DNA from 4 places in the Pelosinus fermentans DSM 17108 genome. Region 2 is predicted to be linked to each of the others. Evidence: riboswitches for the same ligand, from Rfam matches in the RefSeq annotation. Region 2 holds a riboswitch; each other region holds the start of a gene.

Region 1 (4,183 bases), 220 kb from region 2:
CACGTTACGGAATGATTATTATATGGAAAGTGCAGCAAGGTATGAGGGAGGCAAAAAGTTTGTTTGGAAATGTGATTGGCGATTTTATTACCGGGTTTCAATTTTTGACACGAATTCCAATCAAAGCACAAACCCAATGGTCGCCAAATAGCTTTAGTCAGAGTGTTAAATATTTCCCGCTTATTGGCGGGATTATTGGTTTGATTTTAGCTGGGATTGTATATGGAGCGCAAGGGCTTTTGGGAGTAAAAATACCGATGCACCTTCTGGCAATCGGATTGATTTTGTTTGAAATCATATTGACCGGGGGTTTACACTGTGATGGGTTAATGGACACCATTGACGGTGTTTTTTCAGGAAAACCTCGTGAAAAAATGTTAGAGATTATGAAAGACAGCAGAGTCGGTGCTTTTGGTGCAATGTCTTTTTGTCTGTTAATCTTTGTAAAATATTCTTTGCTTATGGATATGGATCCTAAGTTGTTACCCTTAGCCGTTTTAGTTATGCCGATTGTAGGACGGACAGCCGTTGTCATTCCGATTACATTCTATCCTTATGCCAGGCCGGAAGGGCTAGGAAAGGCATTTTATCAATCTTCACATAAGTATACCCTTTATGTGGCCGGAATATTAGCAGCATTGCTGCTAATTCCTTTGGGTAAAATTGTAATCGTAAGTGGAGTTATCGGTATAGGTTTTGCGTTTCTTCTTTCTGAATATGTCAGTAAACGTCTCGGCGGTTTAACAGGGGATGTATATGGGGCGACGATTGAACTGACGGAAATTGTTACCTTGTTGGTATTCATTATTTATTCATAGCGGAAAGAAGGTGATTCTTTGACTCGGGTAATTTTTGTGCGTCACGGTCAGACTTCCTGGAATCAAGAGGGGAAATATCAAGGGCATAGCGATATTTCATTAAATGAAAGAGGAATAAAACAAGGAAATTTAGTAGCAAAACGCTTAGCGAAGGAAAAAATAAGCGCAATCTATAGCAGCGATTTATTGCGGGCACAGCAGACTGCTGAGGCTATTGCCAAGTATCATGAATTGCCCGTTATAACCAAGCCGGAGTTTCGTGAAATTAATTTTGGCATTTGGGAAGGACTTACCTATCAAGAAATTATGGCAGATTGGTCAGAAATCTTAACTGCAATGTATTCTAAGCCAGGTGAAATCGGTCCGCCTCAAGGGGAAAGCTTTCAGGTTGTTAAACAACGTGTAACTCACGCACTGCAAGAGTGTGTCAAAAAGCATCAAGAGCAGACCATTGTGCTTGTTTCCCATGGGGGAACGATGAGAGTACTGCTTTGTGCTGCATTGGGAATCGGTTTAGATAAAATGTGGTCTATGCGACAGGATAGCTCCGCAATCAATATAATTGATTATATTGATAATCGAGCAGTAGTAGCGTTAGTGAATGACACTTGGCACGTCAAAGATATTTGATACAGGCTAAATGGGATTTTTTTAACGAACTACTTGATTATATTGCTCATCTGCGAATAGTGGATAGGAGAATGAGATAAACTGTAGTACTATTGTGATAACAGAATAAATTGCCACCAAACAGGTGCCTCTTTAACTAGAGGAGAATAGGGAAGTTCGGAAGGGAAGCATATTCCTTAAACGACGCGGTCGCGCCACTGTAATCGGGGAGAAAGTCCTGCAAATGCCACTGGGAAACCAGGAAGGCGCAGGAATTTTAAAGATCCGTAAGTCAGGAGACCTGCCTGTTATGGCTGTCATCTACCCTCGCGTAAGGGGTAATGCCAGAAGGATGGGATTTTTATATAAAATACCTAGCCTTTTGGGCTAGGTATTTTTGTGGTGTGCCCAGCATGGGCGCTTACTAGTTGGTGAAAGTCCAATACGGGGGTTGATAGTGCCAACCGTTAGCCTAAGACAAGGGTGTCCATCGCGAGGTGGAATCTGAAGGAAGTCGGCGGCAAAACTCCGGTCTGAGGAAGACGAACTACATACAAGGCATATGTCAGCTGGGTGAGTTTGCCGCACAAAACGAAGCCCTAAACTATCCGAAGCGGGCGATGTAAATGTAGCAGATAGGTGGAGTGAAAGTAAGCGTTCTTACCTGGGGAGATCTGACAGTCAAGCTGTGGATATGAATTTGAAAACGGCAACCCGTGCAGTAATGTACGACTGAGCTGTCAGAAGTCAGCAGAGGTCATACTACCAGAGCGGCTATATACGCTCTGGGAAGGACCGAACAATAGGAGGTTTCCGAATTTTGAAAGGTACGAAGAAATGCGTAGAAAGCAGACAACTTCACAAAGAAGGCTGCCTACAGGAGACAAGAGTGGAACTCAGAGGTAATGTAGGAGTGCCGAGCATTTCTCCCATGCCCGAAAGAGGAAGAAACGGTGACAATGAATACGCCGGTGGATTGCTGGAGAAAATCCTTCACCGAGATAACATGAATCTTGCTTATAAGCGAGTGAAGGGTAACAAAGGAAGCCATGGAGTCGACGGAATGACAGTAAATGAACTTTTACAATTCCTGAAACAAAACGGCAACCAACTCAGGCAATCCATACTAGAAGGGACCTATAAGCCCGAGCCGGTCAGACGGATAGAAATACCGAAACCGGACGGGGGGAAAAGGCTACTTGGTATACCTACTGTAGTTGACAGAGTGATACAACAAGCTATAGCTCAAATATTAACCCCAATCTATGAAATGCAGTTTTCGGCAAATAGCTACGGGTTTAGACCCGGCAGAAGTGCAAAACAAGCGGTAGTAAAATGCAAGGAATATATCGAGGCAGGATACACCTGGACAGTTGATATCGACTTGGCAAAGTATTTTGATACCGTAAATCACGATAAACTCATGCGCTTGCTTTCAGAAACCATCGAAGATAGCCGAGTGCTGTCGCTGATACGCAAATATCTGAAATCAGGAGTCATGATAAATGGCGTGGTACAGGAGAGCGAGGAAGGCTGTCCTCAAGGGGGCAATCTTTCTCCACTTCTGAGTAACGTCATGCTGAATGAACTGGACACTGAACTCACGAGACGGGGCTTAAAATTCTGTCGTTATGCTGATGATCAGAATATTTACGTCAAAAGCCGGAAAGCGGCAGAACGGGTCATGGCAAGTATCACGCGATTTCTTGAGCAAAAATTAAGGCTCAAAGTCAATCAAGAAAAGAGTACAGTAGACAGGCCGTGGAAGCTGAAATTTCTAGGTTTTTCGTTCTATCACAAAAAAGGTGGATTAGGAATTAGAGTTCACCCTAAGCCTGTAAAGAAATTCAAGCAAAAGCTGAAGGAAATAACAGGACGAAGCAATGCTATGAGCATGGAGCAAAGAGCGGAAAAGCTCCGGCAGTGCATTGTGGGCTGGATGAACTACTTTGGAATGGCTGATATGAAAACCCTAGCTAAAGCATTGGATGAATGGCTGAGAAGAAGGATTCGAATGTGCTTGTGGAAGCAATGGAAGAAAATTGGGACGAAGCACGATAATCTTGTTGCTCATGGCATAGATAACCGCAAAGCGTGGGAATACGCCAATACAAGAAAGAGCTACTGGCACACAGCCAATAGCCCAATCCTTTCTCGGACGTTAACCAATGAATACCTCAGGAAAATCGGCTTCATCACCATAAGTGAAAGGTATTCACTAGTACACTAATTCTGTTGAACCGCCGTATACCGAACGGTACGTACGGTGGTGTGAGAAGTCGGCTACTCAACTAATGGGTAGCCTCTTACTCGATTTTTAATATCAGCGATTGGAGGAAACGTTGAACACAGAGGGCACAGAGATCCGCGGAGGACACAGAGAAAAAATTAAATATCTATCTTTTCTCAGTGTTCTCTGCGCCTCTGCGGTTCGATTCTGTTTTATATGTTTCAAAGAATGTGTTAACGCTTTTCTTATCTATTATAATTTTAGGAGGGGCAGATATGGATTTGGAAGCCAGAGTGGATGAATTGCTGAATGGGGCGGCGAAACCACCTCAGAGTTTGGGAAAATTAGAAAAACACCTCAAGAAAGTAATAATGGCATGGGGAGAAATTCACTCGGAGATGAAACCGCATCATATCATCTTTGCAGCTGATAATGGAATTATTGAAGAAGGTGTTGTCAATTACCCTGGGGAAATTACCTATCTGCAAGCCAAGAATATGGCAGACGGCAGAGCGACGATAAGCTG
Region 2 (4,183 bases):
GCTCCCGTAGCTCCCGTAGCACCGGTAGCACCAGCATCGCCAGTAGCTCCCGTAGCTCCGGTAGCACCTGTTGCGCCCGTAGCACTAGCGGCACCCGCAGCACCTGTAGCACCCGTTGCTCCCGTAGCTCCGGTAGCACCTGTTGCGCCCGTAGCACTAGCGGCACCCGCAGCACCTGTAGCACCCGTTGCACCAGTAGCTCCGGTAGCACCAGTAGCACCCGTAGCACTAGCGGCACCCGCAGCACCTGTAGCTCCGGTTGCACCCGTAGCTCCCGTTGCGCCCGTAGCGCCAGTAGCTCCAGTTATGCCAGTAGCTCCAGTAGGCTTAGTAGTATCGATACAACAGCAATTTGCTGGAGATGTGCACAGTGGGAACTTAGGAGTTGTAGGTGAGAATCTAGTCATTGAGGTATCGTCAAAGGACATAATAAGATTGACCTCCTTTAATAAAATATTGGATTATTATTATTATATGTAAATGGTGATAACATTGTGACACCATTATGTAAGCATAGCGACAAAAGATTAGCTTCTATTTATATGAGTCGAGGGACAGTTCATGATTCTTGAAAATACAAGTGATAATGCGCTTGTTGATATGGTAGAATATGAGAAGACACAGGCAACCATCAAATTGCTGTCTAAGCTGGCTGAAGCGGAAGCGGCGGTCAAAAATGGTGATGAATGGCTGTCTATCGAGGAAGCAGAAAAAAATTGGGAGTGTAGCCGGTGAAACTGCGGATTAACCCTGTTTACGTCAAAATCCTTTTTGGCAAGCTCGAAGATGACATATGATTATACTTTGAAAACGGATTCATGATTTCCGATCCGAGGGAGATTCTTAAGCAAAATTGAGAATTTCCCTCGGACTTTATTATGAAAGTGTAGAAAAATAGATGAAACATTTCTTTACAAAAAATGTCTGAGTGAATTCTTTATCCCATAAAGATAGTTGTATATTTTTACCCGTAGGATTATAATGAAATAAATAGAATTATTTGAAAATCCTTTGAAAAAACTAAATATAGGTACAGGTGCCCGTAAGGGCTTCATAGAAAAGCCGGTTGAAGACCGGCGCGGTCCCGCCACTGTAATGGGGAGCAAATCCAAGATATGCCACTGGAACGAATCGTTCTGGGAAGGTTTGGAGGCGCAATGATCCTAAGCCAGGAGAACTGCCTGTACAACGATCACCGTTTTACCTGCGAGAGATGGGGAGGGGATTTGGATGCAAATTTTTGCATTTTTTTGTGCAGACAATATTTGTCTGCATGGAATAAGAAGCCTCTTGAGACGGTGTCACAGGTGGCTTCTTTTATTTTCGTTAACGCAATGTTATATAGCAATACGGGTACAGGTGCCTTGCAAAGAGCTTAATAGGGAAGTCCGGTTAAAAGCCGGTGCGGTCGCCACTGTAACACGGAGTCGACTCTAATAAGCCACTGGGATGAGGTAGACATTCCGGGAAGGATGGGTTGACGATGAACTGGAGCCAGGAGAACTACCTGTACGGACAATCTTCGTTTGACCTGCGAAAGACAGGAAGAAGATTAGGCTGCAGCTTTTATGCTATAAGTTTGAGTACATAAAAGAAGCATAATCTCTGCGAATTTTATCATCACAGAGATAATGGTTAGCAAATGAAAGGAGAATGATCAGGAAAAATACTGGTGTTTTGATGGACAAGTTGAAAGAAGTCAAATCCAAGATTGAGCGATGGGAGGATAGGGAAAAAGTCATACTATTGCGACAATGTAATATTGTTATGAAATGATGCATAAGATGAAATACAAGAGAATATTGGGATAGGTGCCCTTCGGGGCTTAATAGGGAAGACCGGTGTAATGCCGGCACGGTCCCGCCACTGTAACGGGGAGCAATCTCGCATAAATGCCACTGGAGCTTAGGCTTTGGGAAGGCGTGGGAAAGCAATGATCCGAAGTCAGGAGAACTGCCTATCTAACAATCACCACTTAACCTGCGAGTGACAGGGAGGAGATTACGTAAAGCTGCCGTAAATTTTTCTGGCGGTCCAACGTAAGCACTCCCAAAATGGGAGTTTTTTTTATTGCTATTATTTTATATAAGCAGCTGGATTATTTAGATGCGGTAAGAACATCCAGCAACTATGGCAAGAAGTAAAGAAAGTAACAAAGGAATGATATTTTTTGAACCATGTATATAGAATCATCTGGAATCGCGCCCGTTCCTGTTGGCAGGTCGTATCTGAATTGACGAAAAGTACGGGCAAAACAAAAAGACGCAAATGCCGCAGTCTGCAACGAATGACTCTGGGGCTGGGGTGTGTGCTGGTGGTCGGTGTCATGCCATTGGGCAGCCTGGCCTATGCCGCTGAATCTGAAGGCGAGGAGCAGCAGACAGACTATGATTTACCGGCACTCACGGTAGAAGCCAAGCGCCCGGAGTGGGAGTCCAAGCTCTCGCCCGGCACCGTGACCATTATTCGGCCGGAGGACTATAAGGGCGAGCAAAAAAGCCTGCCTGATTTGTTAAAAGACGTGCCTGGCGTCCATGTGCGCGAAGTGAATGGTAAAGGCCAATATACCACTGTCAGTGTGCGCGGATCGACGGCGGCACAGGTAGGGCTGTTTGTGGATGGAGTGCTGTTCAATCTTGGCGGCGACGCGGCGGCGGATATCTCCACTATTCCGATTAAAAACGTTGAGCGTATTGAGGTATACCGGGGATATATCCCGGCGCGCTTTGGCGGCACCTTTATGGGCGGTGTAATCAATATTGTGACCAAGCGTCCAACCAAGGAAAATATCACTGCCAGCATCGGGCAGCGCTCATACGGCGGCTATATTGGCAGCTTACAGGTGGATGCACCTCTGGGCAGCGGCAGCCTGATGGTAGGTATCAATCGGGAGCAGAGCGAAGGAGATTTCAAGTACAAGAATTATGCTAGTGATGAGCAGGTAGCGGCCTATGCTAGTCAGATTGAACAACGGAAAAATTCTCTGACAACAGTTGCCGATCAAGGGATAGCAACTTTTAACAACGTGGATACCCGGTCGGGTTATGAGACTGTAGCCACGAAACAGACCTTATCCGATGCTCAGGCCGAATACTATCGAAACAACCCGGAAGAGTGGGTGAAGTTTGCAACTGAAGCGCTGCCCGGCGGCCAGACCGCCCTTTATGAAGCAGAGTATCAAGCTTTGTATGATTACGGCTATCAAAGACTGATAACGTCCAAAATCTACACCGGTGACTCAAGCGCTAACCCAAATGGGATCATAAGCGACGTAAAGGGCTATGCCCAAACCTATTATAGGGAATTATACAATGATATGAGTATTAACATCAGTTATGCTGAGATAGCTGCCGATCCCGCCAAATATCTTGATGTTTATGCGAATTATGTTGCCAAAATAAATACTGAATTCTGGCAGCCCGACGGAACGATGATGCAGTCGCTTATGGCCGACATCGAGAAATATGAAAAACTCAAAGCTGAGCTGGGGGATGGCACCCGCTGGCGCCGGTATAACGACTATAAAAATACCGATGCCATTGTCAAATGGCAGGATGACCATTGGACAGTCAAAGGCGCCTGGAAGGAGATCGACCGGCATTTGCCGCAGCAGTTGTGGGATACTCCCGGAATGGAATTTGCTGGTATTAGTTCTGGCAGGGATGCCGATGCACATGGTGAAACAGGCCGATCTGTGAATATGGATAAAAAACAAAAAATTACGACTAAAGAGCTGCAAGTCGGCCGGCGTGATAATGTTGGCAATTTGGAATGGGGCTGGTCGGCCAATTATTTGGACTCGAATAAAAGCTACCGCAATAACAGCAGATGGTTCAAGGATCTCTCCTACTACTGGAAGATTCCATTCCGCGAATGGAGCCGGTACGACTCCGACCGCTGGGGCGGCATGCTTGACGGCACTTATAAGGCGGGGGACAATCATCTGATTGAGTTCATGGTCAACTACTCGGATGAAAAAATGCATATCGCCGGTTCCATGGTCACTGACGGCACCAATCCCGATACTGTCCGTTACCGCACTTTTTATAAGCAGAAAATGTTTAATGCCCAGGTGCAGGATACCATTGCGTTAGGGAAAGGGGGGGATTTATGGCTGACTCCCAGTATTCGCTATAATTCGTCTACCACCTTCGGCTCCAGTCCGCTGGAAGGTGACTACCAG
Region 3 (4,183 bases), 130 kb from region 2:
AGGTAGTGGCTGTGGCCAATGAGCTGGCGATGGAAGCAGTTGAAGCAGTAGCTTCATCCCAGTCTGCAAGTAGTAATGAGTCGACTGGAAATCTTTCTTCTGGCAATGACGCAGTTGGGAATAATGGGAGCGGCAGCAGTGGCACTAATACTGGCTCTAACAGTGGGGGAAATGGCGGACGAAAAGGTAAGATTGTTCGGCCGCAGATATTATCTAAGGTAGATCCTGATTATCCTGAAGGAGCGAGGACAGCTGGTTTGACGGGTACCGTAGTGGTAAAAATTCAAATTTTGGTGAATGGATTACCTGGCGATGTAACCATTAGTGCGACATCAGGACATGATATATTAGATGCTGCAGTGGTAGCAGCAGTTCGAAAATGGAGATTTGTACCAGCTAAGGACCCAGAGAGCGGCGCCAGTATTATGTGCTATACAAACATGCCAGTCACTTTTCGTTTTAAGTAGGTAGAAATCAGTAGAAAAGCGGGGTACTCAATCATTCGATTTGTGATATAGTATTATAAGTAAGAAGCTAGTTTAGGATAATGTAGTAGGAGTTGAATCATGAATTACCAATTTGCGGGAAAAGTAGCGATGATTACTGGCGGTACTTCTGGTATTGGTTTGGAGGCTGCTCGCCAGTTGCTGGCCCAAGGGGCTAAGACGGCCTTAATTGGACGTCAAAAGGAAAAGGGGCAAATGGCCTTACTTGAATTAGCATCCTATGCTGATCATGTATGTTTTATACAAGGGGATGTCAGTTCTGTGAATCAATGCCAGGAAGTAGTAGAAAAAACTGCAGCCCAGTTCGGCGGTCTGGATATTGTTATCAATGCTGCTGGTATATACATGGAAAAAATCATTGGTGAAGTTACGGAAGATGAGTTTGATCACATCATGAATATCAATATAAAAGGTACCTATTTTATTTGTAAATCTGCTTTGCCTTATTTGCGGCAGAGGGGTGGTGGAGCTATTATTAACGTGTCCTCTGATGCAGGGATTAATGGTAATTGTTTATGTACTGCCTATTGCGCCTCAAAGGGAGCGGTAACGACTTTTACAAAGGCATTGTCTTTAGAAAGTATTCACTATGGTGTTCGTGCTAACTGCATATGCCCTGGTGATGTGGATACGCCTATGCTTACACAGCAGTTAGCAGAGGCAGACAATCCGGAGGAATATTTACGGGACATGGCATCGATGTATCCAATAGGGCGAATTGCCAAAGTTCATGAGGTAGCTCATGTAATCTGCTTTCTGGCATCGGATCATGCATCCTTCGTTAACGGCGCAGTGTGGACGGTGGATGGCGGTTTAACTGCGTGTTAAATTGGTATTGATATCATATAGAGGGCTAAAATAAAACGAAGGGCATAGAAGATTACCCAGTATGTCCTTGACAAGGAAAAGTATTTATTATACTCTAATTAAGAGTGGACAGCAAAATTTAATATGGATGGTATAGGTGCCCTTTTGGGCTTAATAGGGAAGTCCGGTTAAATTCCGGCGCGGTCCCGCCACTGTAATGAGGAGTAACCCCATAATTATGTCACTGAGATGAAACTTGGGAAGGCTTGGGGAAGCAATGATTCAAAGTCAGGAGAACTGCCTATACAGCAATCACCGTTAAAACCTGCGAGAGATGGGGAGGAGATTCGTACAGTTATACTGTGGTATATTACACATGATAGTGATGTGTTTATATGATGGCAGGCTACTATAATTGTATTTATTGAAATCTTCCGTTTTGTGTGACGGAAGATTTTTTGCGCTAGTAACGATGATTATCCAGTAGGATTGTAGTTGAATTGGCCTTTCATGCCAATTTTCTAATTTTTCACCAGTGCTGGTCAAGATTATTGGATAATGGTAAAATTAAGAGTGCAAATTCTCGTTTTACTCAGTTATCGTTATATGTACTTGTATATGTTGTACCACAATTTATAGTTAAGGAGGCCATTATGGCAGGAATTTTTTACGGTGTTGGTGTAGGGCCGGGAGATCCAGAGCTGCTCACATTAAAAGCAGTGGAGGTGATAAGAAACGCGGATGTGGTAATTGCTCCTAAAACAGAAAAAAAAGAAGGTAGTACAGCACTATCGATTGCGCATCCTTATTTGAAAGCAGATGTTGAGATATTGAGGTTGGTTTTCCCGATGGTAAATGATGCTGCTACGCTAGCCAATGCATGGGAAAACAATAAAAATAGTATTCTGGCAGAATTGCAGGCTGGGAAAAAGGTTGTGTTTTTAACATTAGGTGATCCTATGTTTTATAGCACTTATATGTATGTATATCGTTTGTTAAAGGACTCTGGCTATGCTATTGAAACCATACCTGGCGTTCCGGCTTTTTGTGCGATTGGCAGTCAATTAGGTCAGCCGCTGGCAGAGGGAAATGATATACTTAGCATTATTCCTGCTACGATGTCAGAAGAAGAGTTAGATGCTATATTGGGAGTCGTAGATAATGTTGTATTAATGAAGGTTTACAAAAATTTTGGACAAGTTGTAGCGAAATTAAAACAGCATGGTTTTGGTGAAAATGCTGTTATGATTAGTCGCTGTGGTTTGCCTGATGAACAAATTAGCTATAATTTAGAGGAAGTTGACGCTAAGAGTGTTAACTATTTATCTACCATTTTGGCTAAGAAACGTAAACTTGGTTAAGTGTAATACTTTTCTCCCAAAGACTTAGGAATGCACATAGAAAACTGAGTGAGGAGTTGTACAGATGAAAATGAATTTATATAAAATAGCTATGAGTTTTGCATTAAGTGTTTCCTTATTATTGGGCGCTAGTGTATTTGGCTTATCAAATGCAGGTGCCCAAGAGGCACCCAAAAGTCAAAAAGCCATCGTGGTGGTAAGCTTCGGTACTACTTTTGCAGAAGCTCGTCAATTAAATATTGAGAGTGTAGAAAAACGTATTGCTCAAGCTTTTCCTGAATATGATGTATATAGAGCTTTTACTTCCAAAATTGTTATGAAACGTTTGGCGGAAAATAGCAACATTCATGTGAATGATTTGGAAACCGTATTAAACCAATTAAAAAAAGATGGCTATAAAGAAGTTATTATACAAACAACTCATCTGACACCAGGTGAAGAGTATGATAAAAAAGTTGTAGCTACTGTTGAAAAGTTCAATGGGGCTTTTGATACAATTTCTATAGGTCGTCCGGTGTTATTCTTTCATGGTGAAAATGGAAAACCCAATGATTTCGCCATTGCTGTAAATGCTCTTAAAAAACAACTTCCTGCATTGCAATTGCAAGGTAAAACTGTGGTATTTATGGGACATGGTTCACCACATCAGCATAACCCAGCTTACCAAGCCTTACAAGATCAATTTGATGCAGCTGGTTTACATGTGATTATCGGCGTAGTAGAAGAGACGGATCATCCTAATCTTCAAGATGTTGAAAAATTACTAAAAGAAAGAAACATTAAAAAAATTACCTTGATGCCACTCATGTTAGTTGCTGGTGATCATGCCAATAACGATATGGCTGGGGATGAAGATGATTCTTGGAAAAATACGTTCCTTGCAGATGGATATCAAGTGGAAACCTATGTTCATGGTTTAGGTGAAAATACTGGAATCCAAGATATTTATGTACAGCATGTACGTGATGCCATTAATGGTTTAAAATAATAGTTAAGACCGTATTTAAGAGGGGATGCCGGATCAAGTATATCCGGCCTTTCCTATTTGTTATATGTATGGAAGGAGAGCGAGTCGTGAAAGGGAAATTGACATATTTAGTCTGCATGCTAAGTATAATGAGTATAATCGTGGCAGGATGTGCTTCTTCAACCCAAGAAAAATCAACAACAAAATCTCCAGATCATTATCTGCAAATGACGGATGATGCAGGGCGCAATGTAGTATTGAGACAGAAACCACAACGCATTGTTGTGTTATCCACCTCTTTTTTAGATGTATTATATGGGGTTGGCGGCAAAGCAGCTGGAAGACCGAGCTCTAAAACACCGCAGACCTTTCCCGCTCAGCAGGAGATTCCAGAAGTAGGTTTTATTTATAATGTAAATGTTGAGCAAGTATTAACTCTTCAGCCAGACTTAATAATTGGCTTTCAGGGAATTCATGATAAATTAATTCCAACATTTGAAAGCAGTAAGATCCCTGTGATGATATTGAAAATGAAAACCTAT
Region 4 (4,183 bases), 120 kb from region 2:
AGCTAGATGTTTCTTGTAAATATCTAGCTATTCTATAAATTTTATCTGTATTTGATAAGAATAAAGAAAGGATGTGCAGGTGATTTAGAGGAGTTGGTGTTTACTTATGGCAATCAGTAAAAAGAATGTCATTACAATGAAAAGAAGCTACAGCTGCAGTATGTCTGGCGTGTGGAATGCTGTGGCGCACAATTCAGCAGGTACCTGCTTCCTCCCTTTGCGTTTTATTGGGGAGGAAGAGTAAAGTCACATGTGGGGATTGACACTTTAGCCGTTGATTTAGAGAAAGAGCATGTCCAAGTGCGGGGAATCGTTTTTATTGCACTCAACCAGACCTGGAAGGATGCTTTAGTGCGTGGCAAAAATTATTACTTAACATTATGGAAATAAGAATAACAAACGCATTAATCGGAACTCACGACAGTTGAAGTGAAAAAGGTATATATTGACTGCTAATAACATGATATAGTAAGAAAAGAGGGGGGATTTATATGGAAAACAGACATGGCTTAATTCTTGTTAATACAGGAAATGGCAAAGGGAAAACAACAGCAGCTTTAGGTCTTGGACTAAGGGCTTGGGGACAGGGGTTCAAAGTGCTGATCATACAGTTTATTAAAGGCAGCTGGAAGTATGGGGAATTAAAAACGGCAGAGGCTTTGGGACCTAATTTTGTAATGCGTCAGATGGGGGAAGGTTTTGTTCGCAATGCGAATGAAGATGCTATGGCTGATCATCGTCATGCAGCTGAAGAAGCTTTGGCGATGGCTCGAAAAGAAATTGTATCAAACCAGTGGGATATGATTATTTTAGATGAAATTAACTATGCGATTAAGTTTGACGTTATATCTCTAGAAGCAGTATTAAAATTATTGGAGGACAAGCCCTCTGCTTTGCATCTTGTGCTGACAGGGCGGGATGTCCGCCCTGAGATTATTGATAAAGCGGATTTAGTAACAGAAATGAAAGAGATTAAACATCCTTATAAAAAGGGCATAAAGGCTCAAAAAGGGATAGAATTTTAAAAGAATTTGTTACCAGTGAATTGCTTGACAATTCTTTAAAGATATTATAAAGTGAATCTTATAACGTATAAAAATTCATATGGATGGTATAGGTGCCCTTTGGGGCTTAATAGGGAAGTCCGGTTTCATTCCGGCACGGTCCCGCCACTGTAATGAGGAGTGAACCCATGATTATGCCACTGAGACAACGGTCTTGGGAAGGTATGGGGAAGCAATGATTCTAAGTCAGGAGAACTGCCTATATAGCAATCACCGTTAGAACCTGCGAGAGATGGGGAGGGGATTTGTACGATAGTTTTTTTATTGTGCTTATTTTTCCCCGACGTATATATACGTCGGGATTACTATTTGCTTTATGCTATTGTAAAATCTCTTGGCCTTTTTGGGTTAAGAGATTTTTTTATGGGTATTGTTGGAGAACTGCAAAAAAAGGGAGGTACTGTGTATGGTTACGAGTCTTTCAACCTATATGTGCAAAGAGGGCAATAGTTGTGGATTGACAGGTGCATCAACCTTTTTTGCAGGTATTCCAGATGCTGTAATGGTGCTTAACAGTTCCTTGTGGTGTTATTTTTCAGCTCATGAGTATATCGAAAAACAATGTCCAACAGCAAGAATGCGCTTCTTTTGTTCCCAAAGGAATAAAGATGCTATATTTTCTGGTACAGAGCAGTATTTGCTGCATATTTTACAATCAATAAAACAGACGGCTCAGCCATCTGTAGTGCTGCTGGCGAACAGCTGTACTGACAGTACTCGGAATGAGAATCTTTTGCAGATTGCCAAGCAGGCAGATCTGAATTGTCCTGTGATTTGCCTGGATCGTCATGATTTGGAAGAGGGATTTTGGGCCGGATATCAGGCAGCTGCCAAAGCCTATTTTCGTGAGGTGCCCCTGCAGTTGCGTACTGCTATAAAGCCGAGGACGGTTAATCTTTTAGGATGCAGTGTTGGTTATTATAATGCAGCCCATGACCTGCAGGAGCTGCGGCGTATGCTGACCTTAGCTGGTTATGAGGTAATTGCTTGCCCGGGGGCAGGAAGTACGATGCAGGAAATTACCAATATGACTCAGGCGCAGCTGAATATTGTAGTTCATGATGAACTAGGACGTGAGCTGGCAGAGCTGCTGGAAGAGCAGTATGATATGCCCTATGTCTCCTTATTGCCCCCTTATGGCATACAAGGTTCCTTGAGCTGGCTAAAAGCGATTGATTATTATCTGTCGGGGGAAAGTACTGGACTAAAAGCTCTTCAACAAGAAGCGAATGGTCTAGAACAAAAACATGACATTATGAATAAAGAGCAGCAAGAGATTTGGGGGAATATCTGGTTCGACAGCATTTTCATTGCTGCCCCTGCCTCCGTAGCCTTTTCTATATCTCAGGCAGTACGAGGGGAGTGGATGAATGCAAAGAAAATCATAACCGTATTGCAAAATGGCGTTCCCTTTAAGCAGAGTTATCCTGAATATATTGGTATTGTGTTGGATGCATATAAGGATCAGCAGAAAATAGAACAACACTTGGCCGGCTTACGAGGCGGATTGCTGATGGCAAGCAGTAGAGAAAAAGCGATTCTGCATCAAAAAGCAGTGAAAGATGTGGCATATCAGCATATCTCTTCACCTGTATACGACGAAATGATCCTTAAAAATCGGCCATTTATGGGGTTGCAAGGAACCAGTCATATGGTTGCGAGCTTATGGAACCAGTATATACAAGGACAGAAAAAGATAGAAATATGTAAAAAAGTAGTGGCAACGTAACGACAGAACAAAAATAAGTAGGAGGAAAGTAGTGGATAAACACATAGGAATTAAAAAAAAGGCTATGATATATGCCTGTATAGTAAGTGGTTTTATCTCGCTGCCAGTATCAGGAGCGTATGCGACTGAGAGTGAAGAAACAGAAAGTTATTCCTTTGATCAACTGGTGGTAACAGCTAATCGGGTACCTACAAAACTATCTGAAGTCGCAGCTAATGTAACGGTAATCACAAAAGGGCAGATTGAAAAAGGGAATTATCATAATGTAGGAGAAGTTCTACAGCATATCCCGGGAGTACAGATAGGATCTAACGGTACTCCTGGGAGTATTAGTGCCGCGTTTATTAATGGAAGTGAACAAGTGGTTGTTATGATTGATGGTAGACGTATGAACCTACCGAATGGTATAGGCGGATTTGGTATGGCTACTTCTAATTTAACAGGTTTAATCGGCATCGAAAATATTGAACGTATTGAAATAGTAAAAAGCGGCCGATCAGCCTTATATGGTGCCGATGCTGTTGGTGGTGTAATCAATATTATTACTAAAAAAGGAGAGAAGAACCAAACAACGGTAAAAATAGCAGGCGGGAATTGGAATGGTGATAATTATACATTAATTAATGAGGGCAAAGAAGGTAATTTAAGTTGGTTTTTTACTGCAGATAAAAGACAAATGGGTGATTATTCAGATGGAAATAATAAATTATATAGGTACACAGGTAGTGACCAAGAAGCTTATACGCTGCGGTTGGATCAGAAGATCAATAATGGTAATCTAAGTTTTACTTATGAAAATTTTGATCATCAAAATGAAGCTAAAGTAAAGAATAAATATGAAAATACGAACCAGCACAATTGGGATTTCACTTATACAGAAAATCTTTCTACTAAAACTGATTATCAAATTAAATTTTATCAAAATGCCAACCATCGTGTTGGATTAGGGGATAATACTTGGGAGAGATATGACCATGATGTCAGAACCAAGGGATTTAATTATCAATTGAACTCTAAGATTGATGAGCAAAATATGTTGACAGCAGGAATTGACTGGCGAAAAGATGAGATTGAAAGTAGTGATTATAAGAGTAAAGATAGTACCGTAAAAGCGATTTATTTACAGGATCGATGGAATATAACAAATAAATTTAGTATTCTTCCAGGACTTCGTTATGATAATAGCGATACATACGGAAATAAAACAACGCCACAGTTAGGAGCAAATTATAAACAAAGTGATCGTACTACTTATTATGCATCATGGGGCAAGGTCTTTCAAACACCACGCTTTGATGATTTATACTGGCCGTCATCAGTTGATCCTGCAGACTCTTACTATCCAGGATCACCAGAGACCCATTATGATGGGAATCCTGCTTTAAAACCG

Evidence for each region. A riboswitch is a leader RNA that binds a small molecule or an ion and turns the genes downstream of it on or off. The one in region 2 is predicted to bind cobalamin.
Region 1: linked by a shared signal. The riboswitch ahead of ltrA (group II intron reverse transcriptase/maturase) and the one ahead of FR7_RS17730 (TonB-dependent receptor domain-containing protein) in region 2 are both predicted to bind cobalamin.
Region 3: linked by a shared signal. The riboswitch ahead of cobI (precorrin-2 C(20)-methyltransferase) and the one ahead of FR7_RS17730 (TonB-dependent receptor domain-containing protein) in region 2 are both predicted to bind cobalamin.
Region 4: linked by a shared signal. The riboswitch ahead of FR7_RS17245 (nitrogenase component 1) and the one ahead of FR7_RS17730 (TonB-dependent receptor domain-containing protein) in region 2 are both predicted to bind cobalamin.

What each region holds. Positions count from the first base shown of each region.
Region 1 covers NZ_AKVN02000001.1:3,605,707-3,609,889, reverse strand. Annotated here, with positions in the region: gene cobS (adenosylcobinamide-GDP ribazoletransferase) at 60-818, shown strand; gene cobC (alpha-ribazole phosphatase) at 837-1,448, shown strand; cobalamin riboswitch at 1,554-1,750, shown strand; gene ltrA (group II intron reverse transcriptase/maturase) at 2,248-3,657, shown strand; gene FR7_RS16735 (nicotinate-nucleotide--dimethylbenzimidazole phosphoribosyltransferase) at 3,933-4,183, shown strand, end outside.
Region 2 covers NZ_AKVN02000001.1:3,830,488-3,834,670, reverse strand. Annotated here, with positions in the region: gene FR7_RS17735 (exosporium glycoprotein BclB-related protein) at 1-407, opposite strand, end outside; gene FR7_RS23950 (hypothetical protein) at 562-735, shown strand; cobalamin riboswitch at 1,018-1,199, shown strand; cobalamin riboswitch at 1,341-1,525, shown strand; cobalamin riboswitch at 1,793-1,975, shown strand; gene FR7_RS17730 (TonB-dependent receptor domain-containing protein) at 2,171-4,183, shown strand, end outside.
Region 3 covers NZ_AKVN02000001.1:3,697,143-3,701,325, reverse strand. Annotated here, with positions in the region: gene FR7_RS17195 (energy transducer TonB) at 1-467, shown strand, start outside; gene FR7_RS17190 (SDR family NAD(P)-dependent oxidoreductase) at 567-1,334, shown strand; cobalamin riboswitch at 1,452-1,632, shown strand; gene cobI (precorrin-2 C(20)-methyltransferase) at 1,967-2,674, shown strand; gene FR7_RS17180 (sirohydrochlorin cobaltochelatase) at 2,739-3,662, shown strand; gene FR7_RS17175 (ABC transporter substrate-binding protein) at 3,791-4,183, shown strand, end outside.
Region 4 covers NZ_AKVN02000001.1:3,710,596-3,714,778, reverse strand. Annotated here, with positions in the region: gene FR7_RS23565 (hypothetical protein) at 107-244, shown strand; gene FR7_RS23560 (hypothetical protein) at 253-390, shown strand; gene cobO (cob(I)yrinic acid a,c-diamide adenosyltransferase) at 492-1,025, shown strand; cobalamin riboswitch at 1,099-1,281, shown strand; gene FR7_RS17245 (nitrogenase component 1) at 1,471-2,793, shown strand; gene FR7_RS17240 (TonB-dependent receptor plug domain-containing protein) at 2,825-4,183, shown strand, end outside.